Regions from separate parts of the Isoptericola sp. GX10416 genome, predicted to be linked through region 1. Evidence: riboswitches for the same ligand, from Rfam matches in the RefSeq annotation. Region 1 holds a riboswitch; the other holds the start of a gene.
The links. Region 1 has a riboswitch for cyclic di-AMP ahead of ACWAT2_RS04855 (C40 family peptidase). Riboswitches for the same ligand answer to the same signal wherever they lie in the genome.
Positions count from the first base shown of each region.

Region 2: linked by a shared signal. The riboswitch ahead of ACWAT2_RS09030 (M15 family metallopeptidase) and the one ahead of ACWAT2_RS04855 (C40 family peptidase) in region 1 are both predicted to bind cyclic di-AMP.

Region 1 is NZ_JBWPVO010000002.1:219,971-234,345, forward strand. It holds gene ACWAT2_RS04825 (LppM family (lipo)protein) at 1-762, opposite strand, end outside; gene clpB (ATP-dependent chaperone ClpB) at 920-3,547, shown strand; gene ACWAT2_RS04835 (response regulator transcription factor) at 3,537-4,199, opposite strand; gene ACWAT2_RS04840 (sensor histidine kinase) at 4,196-5,527, opposite strand; gene ACWAT2_RS04845 (hypothetical protein) at 5,620-6,498, opposite strand; gene ACWAT2_RS04850 (ABC transporter ATP-binding protein) at 6,498-7,211, opposite strand; gene ACWAT2_RS04855 (C40 family peptidase) at 7,400-8,269, opposite strand; cyclic di-AMP (ydaO/yuaA leader) riboswitch at 8,271-8,420, opposite strand; gene ACWAT2_RS04860 (septum formation family protein) at 8,746-9,498, opposite strand; gene ACWAT2_RS04865 (exodeoxyribonuclease III) at 9,542-10,342, opposite strand; gene ACWAT2_RS04870 (SDR family NAD(P)-dependent oxidoreductase) at 10,373-11,146, shown strand; gene ACWAT2_RS04875 (TetR/AcrR family transcriptional regulator) at 11,182-12,213, opposite strand; gene ACWAT2_RS04880 (ABC transporter permease) at 12,270-13,094, opposite strand; gene ACWAT2_RS04885 (ATP-binding cassette domain-containing protein) at 13,091-14,053, opposite strand; gene pyrE (orotate phosphoribosyltransferase) at 14,240-14,375, shown strand, end outside.
Region 2 is NZ_JBWPVO010000004.1:266,541-280,915, reverse strand. It holds gene ACWAT2_RS09050 (S66 family peptidase) at 1-1,011, shown strand, start outside; gene ACWAT2_RS09045 (DUF305 domain-containing protein) at 1,276-1,905, opposite strand; gene ACWAT2_RS09040 (DUF305 domain-containing protein) at 2,708-3,322, shown strand; gene ACWAT2_RS09035 (F510_1955 family glycosylhydrolase) at 3,389-4,327, shown strand; cyclic di-AMP (ydaO/yuaA leader) riboswitch at 4,510-4,666, shown strand; gene ACWAT2_RS09030 (M15 family metallopeptidase) at 4,899-5,645, shown strand; gene ACWAT2_RS09025 (NADH-quinone oxidoreductase subunit A) at 5,778-6,119, shown strand; gene ACWAT2_RS09020 (hypothetical protein) at 6,128-7,195, shown strand; gene ACWAT2_RS09015 (complex I subunit 1 family protein) at 7,188-8,156, shown strand; gene ACWAT2_RS09010 (NADH-quinone oxidoreductase subunit J) at 8,153-8,716, shown strand; gene ACWAT2_RS09005 (NADH-quinone oxidoreductase subunit NuoK) at 8,713-9,027, shown strand; gene ACWAT2_RS09000 (proton-conducting transporter transmembrane domain-containing protein) at 9,024-10,970, shown strand; gene ACWAT2_RS08995 (complex I subunit 4 family protein) at 10,975-12,492, shown strand; gene ACWAT2_RS08990 (NADH-quinone oxidoreductase subunit N) at 12,508-13,908, shown strand; gene ACWAT2_RS08985 (hypothetical protein) at 13,941-14,375, opposite strand, start outside.

The DNA of each region.
Region 1 (14,375 bases):
GTACGGGTTCGGCGCCTGCGCCCCGCCGGGCGGGACGGTCCCGGCCGGCGCGGTCCCGGCCGGCGCGGTGCCGGGGCGGCGGTTGTTGCGCACGACGAGGACCGCGACGAGTGCGATCACGGCCAGACCCACGACGACGCCCACGATCCACCACGGGAACCCGGAGCCGAACCCTCCGCCGGCCTCGCCGCGGGCGAAGATCTCGGTGCTCTCGCCCATCGCGGGACGCCACTCGACCGTGCTGCCGTCGACGGTGCCGTTCGTGTCGGTGATCTCGCCCGGGAACGTGACGGCCAGCCGGACGTCGAAGCTCTCCGCGACGCCGCCCGGCAGGGACTCGAGCTGCCCGGTGTCGTCGGTCATGTCCATGGTGCCCTGGATGACGTACTCGTCGCCCTCGCGGGTGATGGACAGCTCCTCGGTGCCGGCGCCGGAGAGCTCGTCGATCGGCATGTCGCTGAAGGTCATCGTGGTGCCGGTGTACTCGCCGTCCGCGTACGGCTCCTGGGTCGCACCCTCCGGCAGGTCGCTGGCGATCTCGCCGCCGGCCTGGTCCCAGAGCTCCTGCGGGTCCATGCCCATGGTGCTGGCGAGCTCGTCGGAGAAGGCCATGGTCAGTGAGCCCGAGACGGTGTCGTCGTCCGACAGGGTCATGTCCATGTCGACCTTCATGCAGCCGGCGAGGGCGAACAGCCCGACGGCGGCGAGCAGGGCGACGACGGCGGTGCGGAGGCGGCCTCGGCCTCGGGTGGGTGTCTGCACCCGTCCAGCATCGCCCACGGGAGCGGCGGTGGCACGCGCTGGCGGCAGATCGTCCCGGGGGCGTCCCGGCGTGATGCACCACAGGGTTGAGTGGAATAGACTCAACTTTGCGGAGGTTGAACTCGGCAGCACCCCAGAGCGGACACGGAGAGGATCCATGGACACCAAGTTCACGACCATGTCGCAGCAGGCCATCGGCGACGCCGTGCAGTCGGCGTCGGCGGCCGGCAACCCCCAGCTCGAGCCGGCCCACCTGCTCGCCGCGCTGCTGCAGCAGTCCGGTGGTGTCGCCGTCGGGCTCCTCGAGGCCGTCGGGGCCGACCCGCAGCAGATCGGCCAGAAGACGCGCGCGGCGCTCGTCGCGCTGCCCACCGTGAGCGGCGAGGGAGTGGCCCAGCCGTCCCCGTCCCGGTCGATGCAGTCCGCCCTGACCACCTCCGCCCAGGAGGCGGAGGCGCTCGGTGACGAGTACGTCTCCACCGAGCACCTGCTCATCGCCCTGGCCGCCGGTCAGTCCTCGGCGGCGCAGGCGCTGACGACGGCGGGTGCGACGGCCGACGCGCTGCGCGCCGCGCTGCCCGCCGTCCGTGGCTCGGGCCGGGTCACCAGCCCCAACCCCGAGGGCACCTACAAGGCGCTGGAGCAGTACGGCACCGACCTCACCGCGCGCGCCCGCGACGGCAAGCTCGACCCCGTCATCGGCCGGGACGCCGAGATCCGCCGCGTCGTGCAGGTGCTGTCCCGCCGCACCAAGAACAACCCTGTGCTGATCGGTGACCCGGGCGTCGGCAAGACCGCCGTCGTCGAAGGGCTCGCGCAGCGCATCGTCGCCGGCGACGTCCCGACCTCGCTGCAGGGCAAGCGCCTCGTCGCGCTCGACCTGGTCGGCATGGTCGCCGGGGCGAAGTACCGCGGCGAGTTCGAGGAACGCCTCAAGGCCGTCCTCGAGGAGATCGCGTCGTCCGACGGCGAGGTCGTCACCTTCATCGACGAGCTGCACACCGTCGTGGGTGCCGGCGCCGGCGGGGAAGGTGCCATGGACGCGGGCAACATGCTCAAGCCCATGCTGGCCCGCGGCGAGCTGCGGATGGTGGGCGCCACCACCCTGGACGAGTTCCGCGAGCACATCGAGACCGACCCGGCGCTGGAGCGCCGCTTCCAGCAGGTGTTCGTCGGCGAGCCCTCGGTCGAGGACACGGTCGCGATCCTGCGCGGACTCAAGGAGCGGTACGAGGCCCACCACAAGGTGACCATCGCCGACTCCGCGCTCGTGGCGGCCGCCACGCTGTCCGACCGGTACGTCTCCGGCCGCCAGCTCCCCGACAAGGCCATCGACCTGGTCGACGAGGCCGCGTCCCGCCTGCGCATGGAGCTCGACTCCTCGCCGGTGGAGATCGACGAGCTGCAGCGCGCTGTCACACGGCTCGAGATGGAGGAGGTCGTGCTCTCCGAGGCCGACAACTCGGCCGACGCCACCTCGCAGGAGCGCCTCGAGCGCCTCCGGTCCGACCTCGCCGACAAGCGCGAGCAGCTCGCGGCCCTGACCGCCCGCTGGGAGGCCGAGAAGGCCGGGCACAACCGGGTCGGCGACCTGCGCGCCCGGCTCGACGAGCTCCGCGTGGAGGCCGAGCGCAAGCTTCGCGAGGGCGACCTCGAGGGTGCGGCGCGCGTCCAGTACGGCGAGATCCCCGCCGTCGAGCGCGAGCTGACCGACGCCGAGCAGGCCGAGGCCTCCGTCGCCGCGGCCGAGGACGTCGCGCAGGAGGCCCCGATGATCGCCGACAAGGTCGGCGCCGACGAGATCGCCGAGGTCGTCGCGGCCTGGACCGGCATCCCCGCCGGCCGCATGCTGCAGGGCGAGCAGGAGAAGCTGCTGGCCATGGAGGACGTCATCGGCGAGCGGCTCATCGGGCAGCGCAGCGCCGTCCGCACGGTGTCCGACGCGGTGCGGCGCTCGCGGGCCGGCGTCGCCGACCCCGACCGGCCGACGGGATCGTTCCTGTTCCTCGGCCCCACCGGCGTGGGCAAGACGGAGCTCGCGAAGTCGCTCGCGGACTTCCTGTTCGACGACGAGCGGGCGATGGTCCGCATCGACATGTCGGAGTACGGCGAGAAGCACTCGGTCGCACGCCTGGTCGGTGCTCCTCCGGGATACGTCGGCTACGAGGAGGGCGGCCAGCTCACCGAGGCGGTGCGCCGTCGGCCCTACTCCGTGGTGCTGCTGGACGAGGTCGAGAAGGCCCATCCCGAGGTCTTCGACATCCTGCTGCAGGTGCTCGACGACGGCCGCCTCACCGACGGCCAGGGACGCACGGTCGACTTCCGCAACACCATCCTGGTGCTGACGTCGAACCTGGGCTCGCAGTTCCTCGTGGACCCAACCCTGGACGACGCCACGAAGCGGGAGAGCGTCCTGACGACGGTGCGCGCGTCGTTCAAGCCCGAGTTCCTCAACCGGTTGGACGACGTCGTCGTGTTCGACGCGCTGTCGATCACCGAGCTGGGACGGATCGTCGAGCTGCAGGTCGCGGCCTTCGCGGCGCGGCTCGCGGACCGCCGTATCACCCTGTCGGTGACAGAGGCGGCGCGCGAATGGCTCGCGCTCGAGGGGTTCGACCCGGCGTACGGCGCCCGCCCGCTGCGGCGTCTGGTGCAGCGCGAGATCGGCGACCGGCTCGCCCGGCTCCTGCTCTCTGGGGACGTGGCCGACGGCGACGTCGTCGTGGTCGACCGCGACCCGGAGGGCGAGGGCCTCACCGTGGCCCCCGAGGTGCTCAACGCCTGACGGAGCCGGCGAGCCCGTGCTCGAACGCCCAGACGACGAGCTGGACGCGGTCGCGGGTGCCGGTCTTGGTCATGGCGCGGCCCAGGTGCGACTTCACGGTGCTGGGCTCGAGGAACAGCGCGGCGGCGATCTCCGCGTTGGACGAGCCCTGGCACAGCAGGGTCACGATCTCGTGCTCGCGCGGGGTCAGGAGGGCGGCCGCGCCGTCGTCGCGGGCGGCCGGCGCCCGGCGACGGGCGAACTCGTCGAGGACCCGGCGCGTGAGCGAGGAGTCCACCAGGCCGTCGCCGGACGCCACCCGCCGGACGGCGTCGACCAGCACGTCCGGGTCGGCGTCCTTGAGGAGGAACCCGCTGGCGCCGGCCTCCAGCGCGCCGAACACGTAGTCGTCCAGGTCGAACGTGCTCACCACGAGCACGGGGACCGGGTCGGCGACGCCGGGGCCCGCCAGCTCCCGCGTCGCGGTGATGCCGTCCCCGCCGGGCATGCGCACGTCCATGCAGACGACGTCGGGGCGCAGCGCGCGCACGACCTGGACGGCCTGCGTGCCGCTCGATGCCTCGCCGACGACGTCGATCCCCTCGCTGCCGAGGATGACGGCGAACCCTGCGCGGACGACGCTCTGGTCGTCCACCAGCACGACGCGGGTCATGAGGCCTCCTGCGTGACGACGGCGCGGGGGACCGTCAGCCGCACCCGCCAGGCGCCGTCCGGCGTGGCGCCCGCCTCCAGGGTCCCGCCGACGAGCACGGCGCGCTCCGACATGCCGATGAGGCCGTGCCCCGGTGGCGCGGCACGGGAGCTCCTGCCGTCGGCCGCCGTGCGCGACGCGCCGCCGGGCACGGTCACCCGGTTGCGGACGGTGAGCACGAGCTCGGCCGGCCGGTGGTCGAGCACGACGGTGACGGGCTGCCCGGGGGCGTGGCGACGGGCGTTCGCGAGGGACTCCTGCAGCACCCGGTAGACGGTGCGCTGGGTGTGGGGCGGGACGTCCTGCTCCTCGCCGCGGGTCTCGTGGTGGACGTCGGCGCCCGTGGAGCGGGCGAGCGCGAACAGCTGCGGCACGTCGGCGAGGGTCGGCTGCGGCGCGTCCCCGTCGTTGCCGTCCCGGCCGTCCGGTCGGTCCCCGGACCGCAGGAGGCCGACGACGAGCCGCAGGTCGTCCAGGGTGGAGCGCCCCTGGGTGCGGATCCAGCGCAGGGACTCCCGGGCGCGGTCCGGGTCGGTGCCGACGAGGCGTTCCGCCGCGGCGGCCTGGACGACGATCCCGGACAGGTGGTGCGCGGCGATGTCGTGCAGCTCGCGCGCCATGCGGTTGCGCTCCTCGAGCACCGCGCGGGAGGCCAGGGCCTCCCGTTCGCGCTCCGCCTGCTCGGCACGTCCGCGCAGCTGGGTCTCGAGCTCCCGGCGGGTGCCCACGTACACACCGATCAGCGTCGCGCCCACGTACGCCACCAGCGCCGAGAGGAGCCCGGTCCACAGCTGGGTCGCGGCCGTCCCGGTGGCGGGCAGGTGCTCGGGGACGGGCCCGGTGAGCACGAAGCCGAGGAGCGTCTGCACCACGGCCGCGCCGCCGGCCCACCCGAGCGCGACGTGTCGCCGGGCGTACGCGCCCACCGAGTAGGCCGCGACGAGCGTGGCCGGCGCCTGGAACGACATGATCGGGGACATGACGGCCACGAGGGCCACCTGCGCGCCCGCGACGAGCGCGAGGCACAGCAGCGGTGACCGCCGGCGCAGCGTCAGGAACATCGCCTGGGCGACGATCACGGCGACCACCGCGAACCGGCCGCGGCCCTCGATCTGCGCCGCGTCGGTGCCCTGGTCGACGAGCAGGACGACGACGTCGTCGAGCGCGATCTTCTCGACCACCAGGAAGAACGCGATGGTCAGCACGGCGACCACCGCTCCGAGGACGGCGTCGCGGCCGACGGGCGTGGTGGGGTCGGCGCGGAGACGCCGGCGCAGGGAGCCGATCACGCGAGCTGCCTCTCGTCCGTCGGGTGCTGGGGCCGAGACTACCGGCCGGAGATACCGGGCCCGCAGGCCGGGTGCCTCCGGACCGGGCGGTCTCAGAGGAGGTCGCGGCGGCGGAACGTCACCGCTCCGGAGCCGAGCACGACGGCGACCCACGCCGCGAGCCCGGCGAGGGCGGCCGCCACGCCGATCGTCTCGGTACCGCCGAGCATGCCGCCGGCGCCCTGGCCGGCCGAGGCGAGTGCCCCGATGGTCAGCGGCAGCCACGACATGGCCGACGACCCGCCGGCGGACAGCAGCGCGACGATCGCCTGGACCATGGGTTCGACGAACGCGAGCGCCACCACGACGACGATCGCCGCGACCTGTCCGCGCACGAGGACGCCGATGCCGAGGCCGAGCCAGGTGAACGCCACGAGGACGCCCAGGCCGCGTGCCCAGATGCCGAGGATCTCATCGGCACCGACGGCCAGCTCGGCGCCCGGGGCGGTCAGCACGGCCGTCGCGAGGCCGAGGGCTGAGACGAGTGCGAGCGCGACGCCGATCACCAGCGCTGCGACCGCCGTCGCGGTCGCCTTGCCGAGCAGGATCCGGGTGCGGGAGGGCACCACGAGAGCGGTCGGGACGATGCCGCCCGTGCGGAAGTCGGTGGTGCCCGCCAGCGCACCCAGGATCAGCAGGCAGAGCGTCACGACACCGACGGAGCCGGTGCCCGAGGGGCCGTTGCCGAGCAGGTCGAGCATGCCGCGCTGGACCGTGGCGTCGCCGACGTCGGTCAGGGCGCCGAGCTCGGGCATCAGGTCCGCCGAGGGCCCGGCGGAACCGGTGGACGCCGCGAACGCGTCGAGGCCCTGGAGCACACGGGGCATCAGGATGGTCAGGGCCTGGACGAGCGCGGCGCCCGCGACGGCGACGATCCCGATGACCCAGGGAGAGCGGGTGGAACGGAGCTTGAGCATCTCGGCACGGAACATCAGCGCACTCCTGCGGTGGTGGCGGTCAGGTCGAGGTAGACGTCCTCGAGGGAGGAGTCCTGGACGAGCTCGTCGAGCGGGCCCGCGGTGATGACGCGGCCCTGGCCGACCACGACGACGTCGTCGGCCACCTGGGTGACCTCGGCGAGGACGTGGCTGGCGAGCAGGACGGCGCCACCGCCGTCGGCGAAGGACCTCAGCATCTCGCGCAGCCAGCGCATACCTGCCGGGTCGAGGCCGTTGGCGGGCTCGTCGAGGACGAGGATCCCGGGATCGCCGAGGAGTGCCGCGGCGAGGCCCAGACGTTGCCGCATGCCCAGCGAGTAGGTGCGGACGCGGCGGTCGGCGGCGGGCGTCATCCCGACGATCTCCAGGACGTCGTCGACCCGGCGGGCCGGCATCCCGCCGGCCAGGGCGAGGATGCGCAGGTGGTCGCGGCCGGTGCGTCCGGGGTGCAGACCCCCGGCGTCGAGGAGCGCGCCGACGGTCCGCGCGGGGTCGTCGAGGTCGCTGTGACGGCGGCCCTGGACGAGGGCCTCGCCGGCGGTGGGCGCGGCGAGGCCGAGCAGGACGTGCAGCGTCGTGGTCTTGCCCGCGCCGTTCGGGCCGAGCAGCCCGACGACGCGTCCGCTCTCGACCGTGAGGTCGACGCCCTGCACGGCGTCGAACGTTCCGTACGACTTGCGCAGGCCGGTGATCTGTATGGCGGGCACGTGTTCCCCTCTCGTGTGTCCGCGCCGGTGCGGTGCGGTGCCTCCAGACTGGCCGGGGCGACGCCGTCGTCGCTTCTGGCGGGAGGGGGAACGTGGGCTACGACTTTTGGTGGAGGCCTCGCGGCAGAACAGGCTGGGCCCGCACTCCGGGGGAGTGCGGGCCCAGCCTGACGTGCCGTCCGGACGGTTCAGATGCGGATGAACGTCGGGTTGTTCTGCCACATCTTGCGCTTCACGACGCCGACGCCGGGACGCGCCGACTCGATGATCCTGCCGTTGCCGGCGTAGATGGAGACGTGACCCGGGGTGTAGACGATGTCGCCGGGGCGGGCCTTGGACCGCGAGACCGTCTTGCCGGCCCGCTTCTGTGCGGACGTCGTGCGCGGCAGCTTCTTGCCGACCGCCTTCTTGTACACGTACGAGGTGAAGCCCGAGCAGTCGAACCCGGACGACGGGCTGGTGCCGCCGTAGGAGTAGCGGTGGCCGACGTAGCGGTTGGCCACCTTGACGACCTTGGCGCCGCGGCTCTGCTTCGCCTTGAGCGTGATGGTGCGGTGCTTCTTGACCTTGGCCAGCCCGGTCGACCTGGCGGGCACCACGGTCAGGCGGATCCGGTTCTTGCCCACGTCGTAGCGCTTCAGGAGCGGCTTCATGCGCACGATGCCGTTCTTGTTCAGCTTCTTGACGTTGACCTTCTTGCCGTCGACGAAGAGCCGGACGCGGCCCTTCACGGCGTCGCCGCCCTTCGTGACCTGCACGGTGAACTTGGGGCGGGTCTTGCCCTTGCCCTGCTTGGCGGTCTTGCGCGAGACCGACGCCTTGACGACGGGCTTCGACTTCTTGGCCGTGATGACGCCGTGGCCGGCGGTCGGCAGGTGTGTCGTCGAGACGGTCGCCGCGGAGGGCGAGGGCGCTGCCGACGATTGCCCGGCTCCGGCGACGACGGTGCCGCCGGCGAGCGCGGCGGACAGGGCGATGGCGACGGTCGAGCGTCGCAGGCGCGGCATGCGCGCGGTGGTGGCGCCCTGCGGGCGCGCAGCACTGTGGTGCATTGACATGGCGACCTCTCCAGCCTGCGAGATGAGCTGTCGGATGAGGCCGAGAAGTGATGGCCCGCCGTCGTGAGACGGCTTAACCCCGAGGGCGGCACGAGTCCGCCCGAAGAACGTGGTTCTCCCGCTGCTGCCGTGGGTTCGGTGATGTCGGGCCGCCGGCAGCACTCGGCTTGCGGCCCGACCGTTCACCCCGGACATGGGGCGACCCGGGCACGCTAGCGGCGAGTTCCTCGCAGATCACAATCAGATAACGATGGGTTGTGGGGCCACTCGGGGAGAAGGTGTGAAGAAATGCGTCGGCGGGCGCATTCCTCCTCGATACGGCAAATCGCTCTATTTCTCGCCACACAGGGACGGATCGACGCCCGATATATCACGAGTGCCCGATGAGAGCGCCACCATCCGAGGGCTGCGGGGCACCGTTCTCGCAGGTCATGCCGAGACCTTCACAACTCAGGGTGAGGGCGCGCCGGACCGGCTCACTCGAGCAGGCTGCCCGTCCGGGGAGCGGGCCAGACGCCGACGCACAGACCTGCTCGGTCGCCCTCGGCCCACGACTCCTCGCTGGGAGTCCACAGCACCCAGGTCAGGTCGGCCACGTCGTCGGAGCCTCTCGCTCCCGCACCGAGCAGCTCCGGGGTGCACCCGCGTGCGGCACGCGCCACCACGACGTCGGTGCCCGGCCACACCTCGTCGGCCGCCGAGTCGTGCCGCCCCACCACCTGCGCCGTGTGCTCGTCCCGGCACGGGACCACCTCGACCGTGTCCACCGACGTCGAGCCCGGGACGTCGGCCACGCACGAGCCCAGCACGAGCTGGACCGCGTGAGCCGAGGTCGGCTCGACGACGTCGGCTGCCACCGGCTCCCACGCGCGGTCGTGCGCCCGGTTCGCCCACCACGAACCCCCCGCGGCCACCGCCACGACCAGCACCACCACGGCCAGCACCGAGAACACCCAGACCCGTGCCCGACGGCGGGCGGCGGCGCGGTCGGCCGGCGTCGGCCCGCCGGGAGCTCCCCAGCGCGCCCCGTACGCGGCCGGGTCCTCGGGCACGACCGGCCGGTGGACCGCCGCGGACCGGCCTGCCGGGGTGCCGCCGTCGGACCCGCGGTGCCCCGGGCCTGGCGTCCCCTCCGGGCCCGGCGTTCCCTCCGGGCCTGGCGTCCCGGCCGGCCCCGGGCCGGGCGAGACGAACAGCGGGTCCTCGGAGCGGTCGGGAACGTCGGTCATGGGAACAACCTAGAGCGTGTCGATCGATCTGCCGGCGCCGCGGTCAACCGGCGAGGTCCAGCACGACCGGGACATGGTCGCTGGCGCCCTTGCCGCGCCGCTCGTCCCGGTCGATCGCCACCGACGTGACGCGGTCGCGCAGCGCCGGCGAGGCGTAGGCGAAGTCGATGCGCATCCCGCGGTTCCGCGGGAACGCGAGCTGCTGGTAGTCCCAGTAGGTGTAGGTGTGCTCGGCCGGCAGGTGCTCGCGGGTGACCTCGGTGTACCCGGCCTCCTCGAACGCCGCGAAGGCCGCCCGTTCCGGGGCGGAGACGTGCGTGTGCCCCTCGAACGCGGTCACGTCCCACACGTCCGTGTCACGAGGGATCACGTTCCAGTCGCCAAGCAGGCCGACCTGCGCCCTCGGGTCGGCCTGCAGCCACGCCGCGGCGTCCGCGCGCAGCCCGTCGAGCCAGGCGAGCTTGTACGCGTAGTGCGGGTCCGTCAGCGCACGCCCGTGCGGCACGTAGAGCGACCAGAGCCGCACGCCGCCACAGGTCGCGCCGATCGCGCGCGCCTCGACCCGCGGCTCCTGGCCCGGCTTGCCGAACGCCGGCTGGTCGGCGAACGACGTCGCGACGTCCTCCAGGCCCACGCGGGAGACCATCGCGACACCGTTCCACTGGTGGTACCCCGTGTGCGCGACCTCGTAGCCGGCCGCCTCGAACGGGGCCACCGGGAGCTGGTCGTCGCGGCACTTCGTCTCCTGCAGCGCGAGCACGTCGATGCTCGAGCGCTCCAGGAACGCCAGCACGCGGTCCAGCCGGGTCCGCAGGGAGTTGACGTTCCACGTGGCGATACGCACGCACGCACCCTAGGGCCATAGAGTGCGTTCATGGGAACCGCGCTCGTCACCGGCGCCACCGCCGGCCTCGGACTGGAGTTCGCCTGGCAGCTCGCCACGGCACGCCACGACCTCGTGCTCGTGGCGCGCACCACCGAGCGCCTCGAGCAGGTGGCCGGGCAGATCCGCGCCGCCGCCGGGGTCCAGGTGGAGGTCCTGCCCGCCGACCTGTCCGACCCGGACGACGTCGCCCGGGTCGCCGAGCGGCTCGCCGTCACCGGGGACGAGCCGGGCGACGAGCGGCGCCCCGTGGGCCTGCTCGTCAACAACGCCGGGTTCACGACCGCGCAACGGTTCGTCGGCGGGGACGTCGGCACGGAGCTGGACGCCGTCGACGTCATGGTGCGCGCCGTCGTCCAGCTCAGCCACGCCGCCGTCGGGCAGATGTCCACCCGCGGGCGTGGCGCCGTCCTCAACGTCGGCTCGGTCGCCGCCCTCACCGCGGGCGGCACGTACGCCGCCGCCAAGGCCTACGTGCGTTCCTTCACCGAAGGGCTCGCCGTCGAGCTGCAGGGCTCCGGCGTCACCGCCACCGTGCTGTCCCCCGGCTACACGCACACCGAGTTCCACGACCGTGCCGGGCTCTCGATGAGTCAGATGCCCGACGCCGCCTGGCTCGACGCGCCCTTCGTCGTCGCGCAGGCGCTCGCGGACGTCCGTCGCGGCGTGGTCATCTCCACGCCGTCGGTCCGCTACAAGGCCGCCTCGGCGCTCCTTCGGGTGCTGCCACGCTCGGCGGTGCGGGCGATCGGCCGACAGCGCTGAGACCCTCCCGGGCTGACGTGCTGCCGGGCTGAGGCCTACTGCCGGGCGGCGCGGTCCGCCGCCTGGTGCGCGGCCTCGGCCTCGACCTTGCGGGCGGCCTGCTCGGCCTTCTCCAGCTCGCGGAGCCTCTTGCGAGCCTCGCGCACCTTGCGCTCGGCGTCCTTGCGCTTGGTCGCCGCCTTCTTGACCTTGGGGTCGCCCGCGTAGACCCGCGCCCGCTCGGCGGCCTCCTCGGTGAGGGTGTCGCCATCCCCGGTGTCGGTGCCCGACGGCGGTGCGACGCCGTCTGCCCCGGTGCAGTGGCCCCCGGCATCGGCGGAGCGTGCGTCGATGAGGACGGCGAGGCCGTCGAGCGTCCGGTCCAGGCCCCAGCGGATGTCGTCCACCTCGTCGAGGCCGCCCGGCTGGTTCACGTACGTGCCGTGCTCGACGAGCGGGCGCAGGTACGGGAAGCGGACCTCGTCGACGAGCTCGGCCAGGGCTTCGGCGTACGCGACGCCGGTGGCCCCCTGGTCGCCGCCCGCATCCGCGATCGCCCGGTCGAGGTCGCGGGCCAGCAGGGCAGCGTTGCGCACGTACCCGCTGACCAGGAGGAGCGCCGCGATCTTCTCGCCGTCCGCGAGCGGCGTGGACCGCAGCGCGCGCAGCCCGGCGTCCGTGGCGCGCAGGTTGTTCGGCGTCATGGGTGCGCCGGTGACGGGGATGTCGAGCACCCATCCGTGCTGCCGGAAGATCTCCAGGGTGAACAGCGCCCACTCGCTCAGCTCGGCGCGCCAGTCGGCCGGTTCGTGCGCAGGCGGGAACTCGGCGCCGATCACCGACTCCTGCATGAGCAGCAGCAGGTCGTCCTTGCTGGTGACGTGCCGGTACAGCGACATCGTGGTGAAGCCGAGGCTCTTGGCGACGCGAGCCATCGAGACGGCGCCGAGCCCGTCGGCGTCCGCGATCGCGACGGCGGCGGCCACGATGCGCTCGATGCTCAGCTCGCGCCGGGGTGCGCGCTCCGGGCGTTCGGCGACCCCCCACGCGAGGGCGAGGCGGGGAGGGAGCTCGGGTGCGTCCGTCATGGGGACATCATCGCCGACGGCCGCCCACCGAGGGGCGACCGCCGGCGACGTGGGTGTCACCGGGCAGTGCGCCGGCGGTAGAGCAGCGACCCCGCCACCAGGCTGAGCGCGAGGAACCCGGCGAGCCAGGCGCACGCCACCAGGAGCGTGGACGTCTCGAGGTTCCCCATCAGCAGGCCGCGCACCGTCTCGATGATCGGCGTGAACGGCTGGTTCTCGGCGAACCCGTGCAGCCAGTCGGGCATGGTCTCCACCGGCACGAAGCCCGAGCTGAGGTACGGCACGAACAGGAAGAGCATGTTGAGCGACGGCGCCGAGTCCACGCTCATCACCAGTCCGAGGACGGCACTGATCCAGGTGAACGTGACGATCGCGAACGTCGCGAAGGCGACCAGCCCGAGCCAGCCTGCCGGGCCGGCGTCGGGCCGGAACCCGAGGGCGAGGGCGACGAGCACGACGAGGACGGCGGAGGCGAGGTTGCGCACGACGCTCGCGACGACGTGCCCCCACAGCACCGACGGCGAGAAGATCGGCAGGGTCTTGAACCGGTCGATGGTGCCGGAGGTCATGTCCTGCGCGACGGCGGCCGCCGCCGTCGCGGAGTTCATCCCGAGGCACATGATGAGCACCCCGGGCACCACGTAGTCGATGTACGAGCCGCTGCCGCCGCTGATCGCGCCGCCGAAGATGACGACGAACACGACCATGATCAGGACGGGCAGGGCGAAGGCGGTGATGATGCCGTCGACCGAGCGGATGCTGCGGCGGGCCTCACGCCGGGACATCGTCGCGACGTCGCGCAGCGGGGCGTGGCGGTGCGGGCTGCGGCGGGTCGGTGCTGTCGAGGCCGCTGGCGGTGCGGCCGGCGTCGTGGTGGTCATCGTGCGGCCTCCGGTGCGGGCTGGTGGGCGGGCTGCTGGGTCAGGGCGAGGAAGACGTCGTCGAGCGTCGGCTTCACGACGCTCACGCCGGAGACGGCGAGGCCGCCGGCGTCGGCGCGGTCGAGCACGGCACGGATCGTCCGCACGGGCTCGATGCTGGGGATGGTCAGCGCGAGGGTCCGGTGGTCGGTCTCGGCGCCGTCGAGCCCGGGCATGCCGACGAACGTGACGTCGCGCGCGGCGGCGAGGCTCGTCGCGTCGTCGAACGTGACGCGGACGTGCTCGCCGGAGACCAGCGTCTTGAGCTCGGTGGCGGTCCCGCGGGCGGCGACCTGGCCGTCGGCCAGCACGGCGATGGTGTCCGCGAGGCGGTCGGCCTCCTCCAGGTACTGGGTCGTGAGCAGCACGGTGGTGCCGTCGGCGGCGAGCCCGCGGACCACCTCCCAGAGCTGGGAGCGCGAGGCCGGGTCGAGTCCTGTCGTCGGCTCGTCGAGCACCAGGACGTCCGGGTCGGCGACGAGGCTGATCGCCAGGTCGAGCCGGCGCCGCATGCCGCCGGAGTAGGTGGCGACCTTGCGCCGGCCGGCGTCGGCGAGGTCGAACCTGTCCAGCAGCTCGGTGGCACGGCGGCGGACGGCACGCCGGGGCAGGTGGGCCAGGTCGGCCATCATCACGAGGTTCTCGGTCCCGGTGGAGAACTCGTCCACCGAGGCGTACTGCCCGGTCAGTGCGATCCGACGGCGGACGGTCGCGGCCTCGCGGATCACGTCGGCGCCCGCGACGGCGGCGGTGCCGCCGTCCGGCCGCAGCAGCGTGGTGAGGATGTTGACGGTGGTGGTCTTGCCGGCGCCGTTCGCGCCGAGCAGGGCGAAGATCTCGCCGCGGCGGACCGTCAGGTCGACGCCGCGCAGGACGGGGTGGTGCCCGTAGGACTTGCGGAGCCCTCGGGTCTCGATCATCGGTGGGTTCACGGCGGTGCCTCCTCAGGACTGTGTATGCCGTACACGAGTATATGGCATACACGTAGTGTTGGCCATATATCGTGTGTGCCCCGCACATCGCCGAGGTCGCCAGCCGAGGTAGTGCCCCGCCAGCGCGAGGTAGTGCGCCCGTGTCGAGGGCGCGGCCGTGCGCCGTGGGAGAGGATGCGGCCCGCGTACCCTGGTGCCGTGACTTCCGCGGACTTCTCCCCGACCCCCCGTGAGCAGCTGCTCGAGCTCGTCAAGGAGCTCGCCGTCGTGCACGGGAAGGTGACTCTCTCCTCCGGTGCGGAGGCCGACT
Region 2 (14,375 bases), on a different contig from region 1:
GGGGACAAGGTCGCTGTCGTCTCACCATCGTTCGCCGCGCCCGGGTTCGCGCCGGCGGTGCACGAACAAGCCATGGCGCGTCTGCAGGAGATCACCGGCCTGGTCCCCGTGGAGTACCCGACCACGCGCCAGCTCGGCGCGACGCCGCAGGCCCGTGCCTCCGACCTCAACGCGGCGTTCGGTGACCCTGACATCCGGGCGGTCCTGGCCACCATCGGCGGCGAGGACCAGATCACCGTGATCCCCCACCTCGACGCCGACCTGATGCGGGCCGACCCCAAGCCGTTCCTCGGCTACAGCGACAACACCAACCTCCTCAACTGGCTGTGGACCCACGGCATCGCCGGCTTCTACGGCGGCTCCACGCAGGTCCACCTCGGGCCTGGTCCCTCCGTGGACCCGATCCACGCCGCCTCGCTGCGCGCCGCGCTGCTCACCGGTGAGCGCCTGGAGATCACCGATCCGGGCGAGTCCGAGGACTTCGGCATCGACTGGCAGGACCCCGCAGCGTTGACGGACCACGGCGACCGGGAACCCACCGAACCGTGGACCTGGGCCGGACCCCAGCGGTCCGTCACCGGCCGCACCTGGGGAGGCTGCATCGAGATACTCGCCTGGATCCTCATGGCGGGCCGGTTCCCCACCGACCCGGGCGTGCTGCAGGGCGGTGTCCTGCTGCTCGAGAGCTCGGAAGAGCTCATCCCCGCTCGGGAGTTCGGCTGGATCGTGCGTTCGCTCGGGGAGCGCGGCCTCCTCGACGCCGTCGACGCCGTCGTCGTCGCCCGACCGCCGGCCTCGTCCTTCGAGGTGCGCCGGACGTCGGCAGAGCGATCCGCCCAGCGTGCCGAGCAGCGCGATGCCGCCATCGAGACGGTGCAGCGCTACAACTCCGACGCCGTCATCGTCGTCGGCGTGCCGTTCGGCCACACGCGACCACAGTGGATCCTTCCCCACGGCGGGACGATGACTGTCGACGGTAGCGAGCAGCGGATCTGGGCCGACTTCGCGTAGGAGGTGCGCCGACCAGGCGCGTCGACGGCCCGAGCCGCCGACCGGCCGGGCGCCGCTCTTCCAGTTGCGCTTCGACGACCTCAAGTCGTGGGGCGGTCTGCTGCGACGCCCGTCTGGCGGAAGTGCAGTGTTCCATCTCGCAGTGTTCGGACGAATAGTGCACGCGGTTTGCGCAACCGGAGCCGCGGGCACCAGAGATGGGCGTCATCTCACCGGGTAGCAGCCCCTTTCGCGTTCATCCGATCCTGCCCTCGTTCCCGTGGGTCAGGGCGTCGGGCAGCCGCGGATCGCGGTCCCGGGGAACGCCGGGACCGGTCGGGCGTCGGCCTCCTCGGGTGTCAGGGCGAGCCCGTTGCGCTGGATGTCCTCGATGAGCCAGTCCATCTCGGCGATCTCGCGGTTCTGCGCCTCGATGATCTCGACCGCGAGCTGGCACACCCGGACGTCGGTGATCTGTGCTCGCTCGGACCGCGTGATGGCCAGGGAGTGGTGCGGGATCATCGCGCTCATGAACGCCGTGTCGTCGACCGTCACCTGGCTCCGGTCCAGGGCGGTACCACCGGCGAGGAGCACGAGGCTCGCGACGACGATCGCCACGTTGGCCTTGGTGTTCTTGTACATGTTCAGCATCCAGGCGAGCATGATCAGGCCCATGGTGCCGCCCATGGTGATCGCCATGAAGACCCGGCTCTGGCTGAAGCGGACGTGGCTCCACTCCCAGGAACCGACGAACATCACCCAGTACATGACGACCATGGCCGTGAGGATCATCGCGGCGAAGCGCAGGTACATGCCCTTCATCTGGTGGCCGTCGGAGCCGTGCTGGTGCTGGTCGTCCGAGTGCTGAGTCTCGGCGTGCTGAGCGCCGCCGTCGTGCTGGTTCTCCGTCGGCATGGCCTCGTCCCTTCTGTCGGCACAGGATCCGGGCTCTGTCCGGGACGCTACAACTGGGCCCGGGAGCTCGCACCGGAGCTCACGCCGGTGTGCATGGCGCCGTGCGCTGCGTGCGGGGCCGAGTGCGCGAGGTGGGAGGCACGAGCACGGCACGGTGTGCGTACGGGTGGGCGATGGGCACGTCGGGCGCTGTTCGCCGCGCTGGGATCAGGGGCTGGAGGAGTGGCCTTCGTGGCAATGCTCTGGAGCGGTAGTTAGGCTGACGGGGACATGCACCTGATGGCCGACTTTCGTTCGCTCCTCGCTGGGCACCGGCGAGGTCTTTCGGGTGCCCTGCTGATCGCGGCGCTGCTGCTGGGTGTCGTGACGATGCACGCGATGAGCGGGTCGTCCAGTGCCCACGGCGGGCCGGCGGCAGCGACTATGGCCAGCGCGGACCACCACGTTGCCCCCACCCATGACCTGGCAGCCCAGGGGGCTGGCAGTGGGCACCACGAGCAGGATGGTTGCGTTGACTGTGGCGTGCACGAGATGGCATCGGCCATGTGCCTGATGGTCCTGGTCGTGCTCCTCGCCTTCACGCGCCCCGGCGCCGGCATCCTGGCACGCCTTGCCCCCGTGTGGTCACGCCTCGTCGATGGGGGCCGGGCGCAGTCCCACCATGGCTCCGCGCCGTCGCTTCATCTCCTCGGGATCTCTCGGACGTAGGAACCGCACGCCCTCGACGCTTTCGCGTCGACCGTTTCGCCCCTCTCTGGGGGCATGTGTGGTTGCTGAGTACCGAGTTGAGAGGTCCATTTTCATGAAGTTCAAGCGTGTGTTTGCGCCAGCGATCGCGCTGGCGGCCGTCGTGAGTCTCGCGGCGTGCTCGAACGACGACGACTCTGGGCACGACATGGCGTCGATGCCCTCCGCGACCGAGATCGAAGAGCAGGAGAGCTCAGCGCAGGGCGACTTGTTCAACCAGCAAGACATGATGTTCGCCCAGATGATGGTTCCCCACCACGAGCAGGCGATCGAGATGTCCGACGTCATCTTGGTCAAGGACGGCGTCGACCCCCAGGTCGTCGACCTGGGGAACCAGATCAAGGGCGCACAGGGCCCCGAGATCGAGCAGCTGAGCACCTGGCTCGAGGAATGGGGATCACCGATGGCTGAGTCCGGCTCGATGGATCACGGGTCCATGGACGGGATGATGGGCGAAGAGGACATGCAGGCTCTGCAGGACGCGCAGGGTGCCGAGGCAGGGCGGCTGTTCCTTGAGCAGATGATCGTTCATCACCAGGGTGCCATCGAGATGGCGCAGGTCCAGATGGACGAGGGCCGACACGATGACGCTGTCGCGATGGCGCAGCAGATCGTCGAGACCCAGCAGGCGGAGATCTCCACCATGGAAGACCTACTCGCCTCGATGTGACCCTCTGCCCGTGGGGGTGCGCATGACGGCGCACGCCCCGCGGGCTCTTGCCGAAGGACTGCCTTGATGAACTTTGCCCTGATGAGACGGCGGAGCAGGTGGGCAGCAGCGGCAGCCGTGCTGCTGTTGGCTGCCTGCACCACCACCCCACCACCGACGCCTACCGCTACGACGCCGGCAACCCAGGACTTGCCTGACTTCAGGCATGTGCACGACGTCCAGGTCGCCAGGACCGACCACACCATCTTGATCGCGACCCATACCGGCGTCTGGACCATCACCGACCCGTTCCGGGACGAGCCCGGACAGCTCGAGCGGGCCGGCGAGGGTCGCCAGGACACGATGGGCATGACCCTCGCTGTCGATGGCACCGTCTACGCCTCTGGTCACCCCGCTCCCGGGGAATATCCGGACCTCAAGTCGCCCAATCTCGGGCTGATGCGCAGCACCGACGGCGCCGCCACCTGGGAGCAGGTCTCCCTCACCGGTGAAGTCGATTTCCACGCGCTGAGCACAGCGACGACCAGTGGCGGCGCCGTGCGCGTCGTCGGTCTGGACTCGGCTACCTCACGGCTGCTGATCAGCGATGACTCCGGGCAGAGCTGGACGCCTGGCGCGACCGTGGAGGCCCGCGACGTGCACGTCATGGGCGCCGCCCCGGACACCATCGTCGCCGCCACGCCCGCGGGACTGCAGTTGAGCCGTGACGGTGGGCGGACCTTCACCCTGGACCGGGATGCGCCACGCCTCGTACTCGTCGATGCCGGGCTGGGCGGGACCTTGGTCGGGATCGACCCCCAGGGCGTCGTCTGGACCGGCTCACCCGGCTCCGAGGACTGGACCGAGCACGGCAGCACGCCCAGCGGGTTCCAGGCCATGACGTACGTGCCCGACGACAGCCCCGGCAACCAGCCATGGATCCTCATCGCCACGGACACCGGCCTGCTCACCAGCCGTGACCTGGGTGCCAGTTGGGATCCGGTGCTTGGCCAGGAGGCCGGGTGACACCGTGATCGCGGCTACCACAGCCACGAGCACACATACCCGGAGGCGCATCCGGGATCTCGGCGGAAGCCGTCGCCAGACTCGGGCCTCGTTATCTATCCGTGACATTCGGTGCGTCGTCCGGTACGTTCTGTCCATCTCACGATCGTGGGGTGCACGGGCGGGCGTCGAGCCCTGCCGCCGTCGCGTGCTCGTCGAGGTTCGGCAGGGACGGGGGAACCACTTTCGGGCGCCGCAGGTCGGCGTCCTTGGGGTGAAGCCATGCGAGCGATCTCGCTGGCCGGGTCAGTCTCCGACCCGAACCCGACAGCTAACCTCGCAGGCGCCAGGAGATGTCGATGCCTGTTTACCTGTGCGCTGGTCCGGTAGCCGATCTCAAGCCTGCCCGGGGCCGACTGCTCTGTGATGGCCTCGCATGAGGCACGGCTACACGAGTCCTGTTGAGTCCCGGCGGGTTCGTCGAGCTCAGTCGACCCGCAGCCGCACGAGACGTGGTCGCCATACAGAGGCTCGCCCGCGGAGCGCGCTCGCCGGCGCCCGCCTCCTTGGCGGCGGCCTCGGTGTTGCCGCCATGGTCGCTGCGACGGCTGCCTTCGCGATCACTACCGGCGAGTCCCGGGACGCCCATGCCGACGCTTTCGGGCAGGGGCCCGACGCCCGGGCGCAGGAAGCCAGCAAGGGCAAGCCGGTGGCCGCAGCTCCCCCGGTCGTTGTCGACCGGTCCGCCAAGGTCTCCAGGGCCGGGGAACGACCGAAGATCAAGATCGAGCCGGCTCCGGAACCGGAGCCGACCCCGCCGCCGCAGGTGGAGCCGGACGAAGCCCCGCAGCACGACCATGGCGAGCCTCAGAACCACGATGCGTCTGGCGATGCGGCGATGCCCCCTGGCTGCGACGTCACAGTTCAGCAGGGGTTGGCCAACGGTCAAGTCCCTGTCGACCAGCTGTGCTCGCCCTGGGACGGTGCGGCGCAGATGCGCGCGGACGCAGCCCAGTCGCTGGCCCAGCTGAATGAGGCCTACCTCGCCAGGTTCGGCGAGGCCATGTGCATCTCGGACGGCTACCGGTCCTACGACCAGCAGGTCGCGACCAAGGCGGCCAAGGGCTACCTCGCAGCCACGCCGGGTACCTCCAACCACGGCTGGGGCCTCGCGGTCGACCTGTGCGCCGAGACTTATGCCGGGGAGCGGTGGGACTGGCTCGCAGGCCAGGCGCAGACCTCCGGCTGGGACAACCCCGACTGGGCGAGGGCCGGCGGCTCGAAGTACGAGCCGTGGCATTGGGAGTTCGTCGACGCGGTCGCGGCACAAACCCCCTGAGCCGGCGCCCGCGCCGTGGATGAGCACGGCCTCGCAAATGGCACGGGGGTTGCCGAGATGCTGACACATCCGGTTCTCGGCATCGTGGGGAGCCATAGCCGAAGGTGACGTGCCGATGCGAGGGAGGCACCTGTGGTCGCGCTGGGTGGGCTGGCTCTGGGCATCGGGCTCGTGCTGATCGGGCTGCGGGTGGCTGCGATGGCGCTGGCCGTCGCGCAGACGCCCGCCATGAGCCTGCCTTTCGAGTCGGGCAACCTCCCAGCCCAGCACGCCGTCTCGCGGTTCCACGTGCGCTGGTACGCCCTGTGCGTGCTGTTCCTCGCCTTCGACATGGAGATGATCTTCATGTACCCGTGGGCGGTGGTGGTCGCCCAGACGGGGGCAACGTCCGTGATCGAGATGTTCGGGTTCCTCGCGGTCCTGCTGGTCGGTGTCGTCTACGCCTGGCGGGAGGGCGCGTTGCGATGGGTCTGAGAGGGCGGGTGGCCCGGTTCGCTCTGGCGCGACCTCATGTGCTGGTCGTGGTGGCGCCTGACGGGCGTGGGGTCGGGAGCGTCGTCGAATCCGTGCTGCTGCGCCGCGGCTGGCCCTTGGCGCGTTCCCCTGCGGATGCCGACCTGCTGGTCGTCGCGGGCAGCCCTGGGCCGGAGCTCGCGGCCGCCGTGGAGGTGCTCTGGGCCCAGGTGCCGGCACCACGGTCGCACGTACACCTCGCGACGGCGTCGGACCTGGACGCCCGCCTGGACGCGGCGGTTCGCCACCTCCTGGCGTGGGAGGCGCAACGATCCGACGCCGGGCCCGCAGACCCGTGGGTGGGCCGGGGGCCGGACGCGGACACCGACCGACACGCCGATCACGAGGGGCCCACAAGCGGCGAGGGCCACGACCACGACGACATGGACGTCGCCGGGCTGCCCATGGCGTCCTCGGCGCCAGACCGGGACGGGCTCGAGCTTGAGACGTTGCACGTGACCTTGGGCCCTTGGTTGCCCGGGTGGCCCGACGGTCTGGTCGTCGAGGCGTCGATGCAGGGCGACGTGCTGTCCGATGTCGGGGTGCGCTGGGCCGACGACGCGCACCCCTGGACAGCCGGTCCGCAACAGTGTGCGCTGGACGCGCTGGTCCGGCTGCTCACGCTGACCGGGCCCGCCCCCGTCCTGCAGCGGTGGCGTGAGACTCGCGCGGCGGTCCGCGAGCAACGGCCCGGAGCCGCGGCGCACGCCGCTCGGTCGGCGCGCCGGCTCGCGCGTTCCCGGGTGTTGGCCTGGTCGCTGCGCGGCGTGCCGGCCCCGGCCGGGACGGACGTCGCGGAGTGCCTGCACCGCTGGTGCGACGTGCTGAGCGAGAGCCCTCCGCCGGACGCGCGCAGCCCGGTCGTCGGTCCGCAGGAGCTGGCAACGACACTCCAGGGTGCGGAGCTTGCCGGCGCCCGCCTCGCCGTGGCGAGCGTCGTCGTCGGTCCGGGACACGCCCTGGCGCACGACGACGCTGGGGACGGCGCCGCGCACGTCGAGCCGGCACGAGGCCACCACGGGGGCGGACATGACTGATCCGACCACCTGGACCTCGGTGTGGGCCGGGCTCGTCGTGGTGGTCGGCGCGCTGCTGCTCGGACTGTTCTTCGCAGGGCTCGACGCTGCGGCTCGCGCCGGGTTCCGCCCCGGGTTCCGCCCCGGGTTCCGCGCCGGGCCCGGGCCGGACGCGGCCGCACCCGTGCGTGCAGGGACGCGGCTGTTGCTGGGTCGGCGGCGCACCACCTTGGCTCCGGACGCCTTGCTGCGCACGGTCGCCGTCGCCGCCGTGCCGACGCTCGCGCTGACCTCCGCCGCGGTGCTCCCGTGGGACGGGCGCAGCGTGGTCTCGACATCGGCGGACCTGGTTTGGTTCAACGCCGCCGAGGCACTGTTGTGGGTCGCCGTGTGGCTGCTGGGCTGGGGCCCCAACGCGGTGTACTCCCTGGTGGGCGCCTACCGCTTCCTCGCCCAGGGGCTCGCCTACGAGCTGCCGTTGATGTTCGCGATCATCACGGTGGGTGTGGGGGCCGGATCGTTGCGTGCCACCGAGGTGGTGGCCGCTCAGGCGGGTGGCGCCTGGTTCGTGTGGACCATGCCGGTGGCGTTCGTCGTGTTCCTCCTGGGTGCGGCGGCCTTCACCTTCTGGGGGCCGTTCGGCGCGCCGGCCGCGCAAGACGTCGCCGGCGGCGTCCTGAGCGAGCTCTCCGGGCTCGACCGGCTGCTGGTGGACCTCGGACGCGCCGTCCTGCTCGGCGTCGCGTCCGCGACCGCAGCGGCCTGGTTCCTCGGGGCCGAGGACGGGCCGGCCCTGCCCGGTGCACTGTGGTATGCGCTCAAGACCCTGGCCGTGATGGCCGTGCTCGTCGGCGTCGGACGACGGCTACCGCTGGTGCGTCCCGAGCGGTTCGCCGACGTCGCCTGGGTGGTCGTCCTGCCGTTGGTCATCGTCCAGAGCGCCGTCGCGGCGGTGCTGACCCTGGGAGGTTTCTACGGATGACGGAGCTGCTCCTGCTGGCGGGCCTCGGTGCCGCGGCGGTATGCGCGGGCGTCCTGGTGTTCGTCGTCGACTCCATGGCCCGTGCGACGTTCTGCCTGTTGGCGTCCTTCCTCGCGACCGGCGGGATGCTGCTGGTCATGGACCTCGCCTACCTCGGCCTGCTGACGATCCTGATGATGACCATCGAGATGGCGATCATGGTCGTGTTCATGATCATGCTGATGATGAATCCGGCCGGCCTCATGCCGATGACGATGATGCACAGCACCAAGGTGTCGGCGGTGGTGGGTGCCGCGACGTTCGCCGTGCTGGTCGTGGGCATCTGGACGGTGGACTGGCCCGAGCGCACCGGTACCCCGCCGCCGGATCCCACGCGGCAGGTCGGTGAGGCGATCATGGGCCAGCACATGTTGTTGATGGTCGTCGTCGGCGTCGTGCTGCTGTCGACGATGGTCGCCGGCATCACGCTGGCGACGCACCGTGGCCGCTACGACCGGTTCGGTGCCGATCTGGGCCAGGGCCGCCCGGACGACCCCGTGCATGGAGGGCTGCCCCGATGAGTGTCCTGACCTTGCAGGTCGTGCTGACGATCGCTGCCGCCCTGGTGGGCACAGGCCTGTTCGGCGCGCTGTCCCAGCAGTCGATCGTGATGGTCATGATGGGCCTCGAACTCGTCGTCAACGGTGTGCTCCTGGCTGCCGGCTCGGCCTGGTACTTCGTGACGCCGCAGCTTCCGGGACCTCAGGTGCTCGTCCTGGTGGCCACGGTGGTCATGGCGGTGGAGATGGCCATGGGATTCGCCGTCGCGCTGGCCATCTACCGCGCGCGACAGGTCGACACGGTCGATGCGGCCGAGGAGCTCGGCGGATGAGCGCCACGCTGCTCGCCCTGGTCGTGCTGCCCGCCGCCGGGGGGATGGTCTTGCTGCTGGGCAGGCATCGGTTCGATCGCGCCGCCGTCCCGCTCGCCCTGCTGCTCGGCGTCGCGGGTGCGTTCCTCGCGGTCATCGCAGCCATCGCGCGACCCGCCGTCTCGGTGCCGTTCCTGGCCGCCGCTGGCCGAGCGGTCGTCGACGGGGCGGACGTCGGTCTAGCCGTCGACGGGCTCTCGGCCGTGCTGACGGTGACGGTGGCGGCCGTCGCCCTCGCCGTGACGGTCTTCGCCGCGGCCGATCGCGAGGCACAGGTCTCGCGAGCACGGTTCTTCGGCTACTGGTTGCTGTTCGTCGCGGCGATGCAGCTCACGGTCACTGCCACGACGTTCCCCGGTCTGCTCGTCGGCTGGGAGGTCATGGGAGCCACGTCGTACGCCCTCATCGGCTTCCGTTGGCGTGCCGCGGGCACGACGACGGCGGCCACGACGGCGCTGCTCACGACCCGGGCGGCCGACCTCGGCCTGTACGTCGCGGCCGGAGCCGTTCTCGCCGGTAGCGGAAGCCTGTCCCTCGATCTGGTCGGCCTCGGATCGCCGTGGGCGGCGTTGGCGTCGGCCGGCGTCGTGGTGGCTGCGCTCGGAAAGTCCGCCCAGCTGCCGTTCTCGGGCTGGTTGTCCGCGGCGATGCAGGGGCCGAGCCCCGTCAGTGCCCTGCTGCACTCCGCCACGATGGTCGCCGCGGGAGGCTATCTGCTGTTGCGACTGCATGACGGGCTCACCGGTCCGGCGGCGGCCGCCATCGCCTGGGTCGGTGCGGTCACCGCCCTCGTGCTGGGCGCCGTCGCCGTGGCGCAGACCGATCTCAAGCTGCTCCTCGCGGCGAGCACCGCCGCTCAGATGGGGTTCGTGGTCCTCGGCGCGGGAGCCGCCGCCGTCGGCTCCGGTGCTGGCCTGCTCGGTGGTGTCGAGCACCTGACCGCCCATGCCGCGGTCAAGGCAGGTCTCTTCGTGGCGGCCGGTGCCTGGCTCGGTGTGTTCGGCACCAAGCAGCTCTCCGGGCTGCGCGGAGCGGCACGGCGCACGCCCGCGGTGGGCGTGGCGGCGGTCGTGTGCGCCGCGGTGCTGGCGGGCGTCCCGCCGCTGTCGCTGTGGATGACGAAGGACGAGGTGCTCGCGGGGGTCGAGGCGGCCGGCCTGCCCGGCGGTGCCGCGCTCCATGTCGTCGCCCTGACTGCCGGGGCGCTTTCGGCGGCCTATGCCGCAAAGGTCGTGGCGCTCGTCCTGGCCCCGGGGCGTGGCACTTCGGCGCAGCGGGTGCCGGCCGCGACGGCGGTCGCAATCCTCGTGCTCGCGGCGTCAGCTGTCGCGTCGGGAGTCCTGGCGCTGCCGGCGGTGCGCGACGCCGTCGCGGGCCTCCTGGGTGTGCCGCCGGGCCAGGGACCCGGGGCGGGAGCGCTGGCGCTGTCGGGAGTGCTGGCCGTGGTGGTCGGAGCCGTCGTCCTTGTTCGACCGGCAGTGGCTGAGGCTTTCGAGCGCACCACGCTGGCACCGTGGCTCGGCACTCGCGCGCTGCTGACCGCTGTCGGGCGCGGAGCACTCGGGATCGCTCGGGCCGCCGACCGTGCCGACCGGCTCCTCGATCGGGGCGCCATGGCCCTGCCTGCCGGCGTCCTTGCCGCTGCTCGCGCCACAGGCACCGCGGACGTGCGGCACGTGGACGGGGCCGTCGAGGGCTCTGCCGTCGGGGCACTCGGAGCGGCCCGACGGACCGCCGTCCTCGACGACCGGGTGCTCGACGGCGCGGTACGACGGACCGCGGCCGCGGCCGGCCGCCTCGGCGAGCTCGCCCGCCTGCCCCAGACGGGCATGCTGCACCAGTACTACGCCCAGGCCGCCGCCGGACTCGGTGTGCTGTTCATCATCCTGTTGACCGTGAGGTGACGCCGTGCTGCTGACCGTCCTCGTCCTGCTGCCCGCTGCCGCCGGGCTGGTCCTGGTGGCTGCCCGCGTCCCGGGACGCGCGGCGGCATGGGCATGGCTGGCGACGTCGTCGGCCGTCGTCGCCCTGGTCGCCTGGACCTGGTGGGGTCTGGATCCCGCTGGCGGGATCCAGTACGACGTCAAGGTGCGGTGGATCCCCACCGTCGACGCCTCGTACCACGTGGGCGTCGACGGGCTCTCCCTGCCGCTCCTGGCGCTGACCGCCGTGCTGTTCTGGTGCTGTGCGATCTGGTCGCTGCGCAGACCTGAGCGGGCCCGCAGCCACGCGGCGCTCTTCCTGCTGCTCGAGACCACCTGCCTGGGGACGTTCGCCGCTCTCGACCTCATCCTGTTCTTCCTGTTCTTCGACCTGTCGATCGTCGCGATGTACTTCGTCATCGCGGGATGGGGACACGGCGACCGCCAGCGCAGCGCCCTGAAGTTCTTCCTGTACACGTTCGTCGGATCGCTGGCGCTGCTGCTCGGCTTCATCGGCCTGTTCCTCGGATCCACGCCACGAACCTTCGACATCGTGCGGCTCACCGAGGACCCGCCCTGGCAGGACGCGCCCGGCACCGCCTCGCTCGTGCTGCTGGCCCTCTTCGTCGGGCTGGCCGTCAAGACCCCCGTGTTTCCGTTCCACACCTGGCTGCCACCCGCCCACACCGACGCACCCGCGGAAGGATCGGCGGTCCTGGCCGGTGTGCTGCTGAAGCTCGGCACCTTCGGGTTCGTGCGGATCGCCATGGCGACCCTGCCCGACGCCTGGCAGCGGTGGGGCACCTGGATCGTCGTCGTCGGCGTCGTCAGTGTGCTGTGGGGTGCGCTCGTCGCGCTCGCCCAGACCGACGTCAAGCGGATGATCGCCTACACGTCGGTCAATCACATGGGGTACGTGCTGATCGGCCTCGGTGCGGTCGGTGTGCTGGCGCGCGACGGCGGCGACGCCGCTGACGCGACCAGGTCCGCAGGCGTCGCAGCGACCGGCGCCGTGGTGCAGATGGTCAGCCACGGTCTGCTCACCGGTGCGCTGTTCCTGGTGGCCGGCGTCCTGTGGTCGCGCGGCCGTTCGTACTCCTTCTCGCAGTGGGGCGGGCTCGCGCACGTCATGCCGGGCTTCAGTACCGTGCTGGCCGTTGCGGCGTTCGGGTCCCTGGGGTTGCCCGGACTGTCCGGATTCGTGGCCGAGTTCCAGATCTTCGCCGGATCGATCGCCGGAGCACCCGTCGCGGTGGCCGTCGCGGTCCTGGGCATCCTGCTCACTGCCGGCCTGTTCCTGCGGACGCTCGGCCGCCTCCTGACGGGGAACCTCGCCGTGCCCGACGGCGTCGACGCTCGCGGCCTGAGGGACATGACCGCCACCGAGCGGCTCGCCATCGTCCCGCTGCTCGCACTGAGCGTGGCCGTCGGCCTGCTGCCCTGGCTGCTGCTCGACGTCGTCGGCCCGGCGGCAGACGCCCTGGTCGCCCTGGTCGCGAGGTAGACCGCCGTGGTGCCGATGCACGAGGACCCCCTCGCCCTACTGCCCGAGATTGTCCTGCTGGTCGCCGCGATCGGCGGTCTGCTCCTGGGCCTGTGGACACGCCAACAGGACCAGCGACGCGTCGCCGTCGTCGCCGCGACGGGTTGCCTGGGCAGCGTCGTGGCCACGCTGGCGACGCTCGGCGAGCCGGCGCGCACGGTGTTCGCAGGGACGTGGACCGTGGACGCGACGACGGCCGTGGTGCGCCTCGCTGCCGCCTCGGCCGCGCTCGCCGTCGTCGTGCTGCTGCGCACCGAGATTTCCGGACACCCGCGCGAGACCGAGGCGTACGTCCTGGTTCTGCTGGCAGTCCTCGGCGCCGACGCCCTCGCCGCCGCGAGCGACGCCCTAATGCTCGTCGCCGCGTTCCTGCTGGCGAGCGTGCCGCTGTACGCCCTGGCCGGCTTCCGCAAGGACGGTCGCGCCACCGAGGCCGCGCTCAAGTACTACCTGCTCAGCGCCCTCGTCGGGGTCGTGCTCCTGATCGGAGTCTCCGCGCTCGTCCTGGGTGGCGGTCGGACGACCTACGCACTGCTTGCCGACACGATGCCGCGCACCGCGCCCGCGCTCGTCGCCCTGGCCGCACTCGGACTGCTCACCGCCGTGCTATTCAAGGCCGGGGCGGTCCCGGTGCACTTCTGGGTACCGGACGTCCTGGACGGCACGAGCCCGGCCGTCGCGGCCTGCATCTCCACCATCCCCAAACTCGGGGCCCTTGCCGCGGCCCTTCGTCTCGTCGACGAACCGTTCGCGGACACCCCCGTAGGCCTTCCGGTCGTGATCGCCGTCGTAGCAGCCGCGAGCATGACGCTGGGAAATCTGGCAGCGTTCTGGCAGCAGTCGCTACTACGCCTGCTCGCCTACTCCACCATCAGCCAGGTCGGGTACCTCCTCATGATCGTGGCCGCCGCCGGTGCGCAGCTCGCCGCCCCGGCGCTGCAGCTCTACCTGGCCGCCTACGCCGTCACGAACATCGGGGCGTTCGCGGCAGCGGCCGCCCTGCCACGACGCACCACCCTGGTCGGCTGGGCCGCAGGCGCCGCCGGCCGGCCGTGGCTCCTCGTCAGCCTGGTCGTGTGCCTCCTTGGCCTGGTAGGTACGCCCCCGACCGCTGTGTTCCTGGGAAAGGTCGCGGCCTTCACCACGGCGGCAGACCAAGGGCTCGCCTGGCTCGTCGTGCTGGCAGCCGCCAACTCCATCGCCAGCTTGTTCTACTACCTGCGCTGGATCGCACCCGCCTTCCGCGCCATGACTTCAGCCCGCCCCGCACGAGGGACGGCCTCTGCGCCAGCAGCCGCCGTACTGCACGTCGCTGCCGCGACGAGCCTGCTGCTCGGTATCGCGGTAGGGCTGGCAACTGCCGACGTGCGCTTCTGATCATCGAGGACCTCGCCCCCTACCTCCACGGGCTACTCCCCACCGGATCGGCGAAGAGTCGCCAAACTCATCAATGCGGCCACTTCAAGCGGGTCGTGCCCGACCACCCCTGCCTTCTGCTCGCCCTGAGCCCAGTTGACGTCAGCGCCGTCGACCCGCAGGACCGACACGGCGGTACGGGCGAAGGGCCCTGACTGGACCTTGTGTCGGTCGGCCTCGGTCCAGACGAGTGGTGATGGCTGTGACACGTTGAGCACCACGGCGGTCTTGAGCGCCCAATGCGCTAACCGACGGGCGTCGTCAACGTCAAGGTCCCGGTCTCCCTGGAAGATGAGCCTGGCCGCGTCCACTTCCAGCGCCGACATCCACCCCCCGTTGCATGTCGCGCAGACCCGGCCCACCTTCAGTGCGTCGAGCCCCATCGGACCGCGTACGTCGCTGTGGTCCCGGCCGAACGGTCCTGCCCG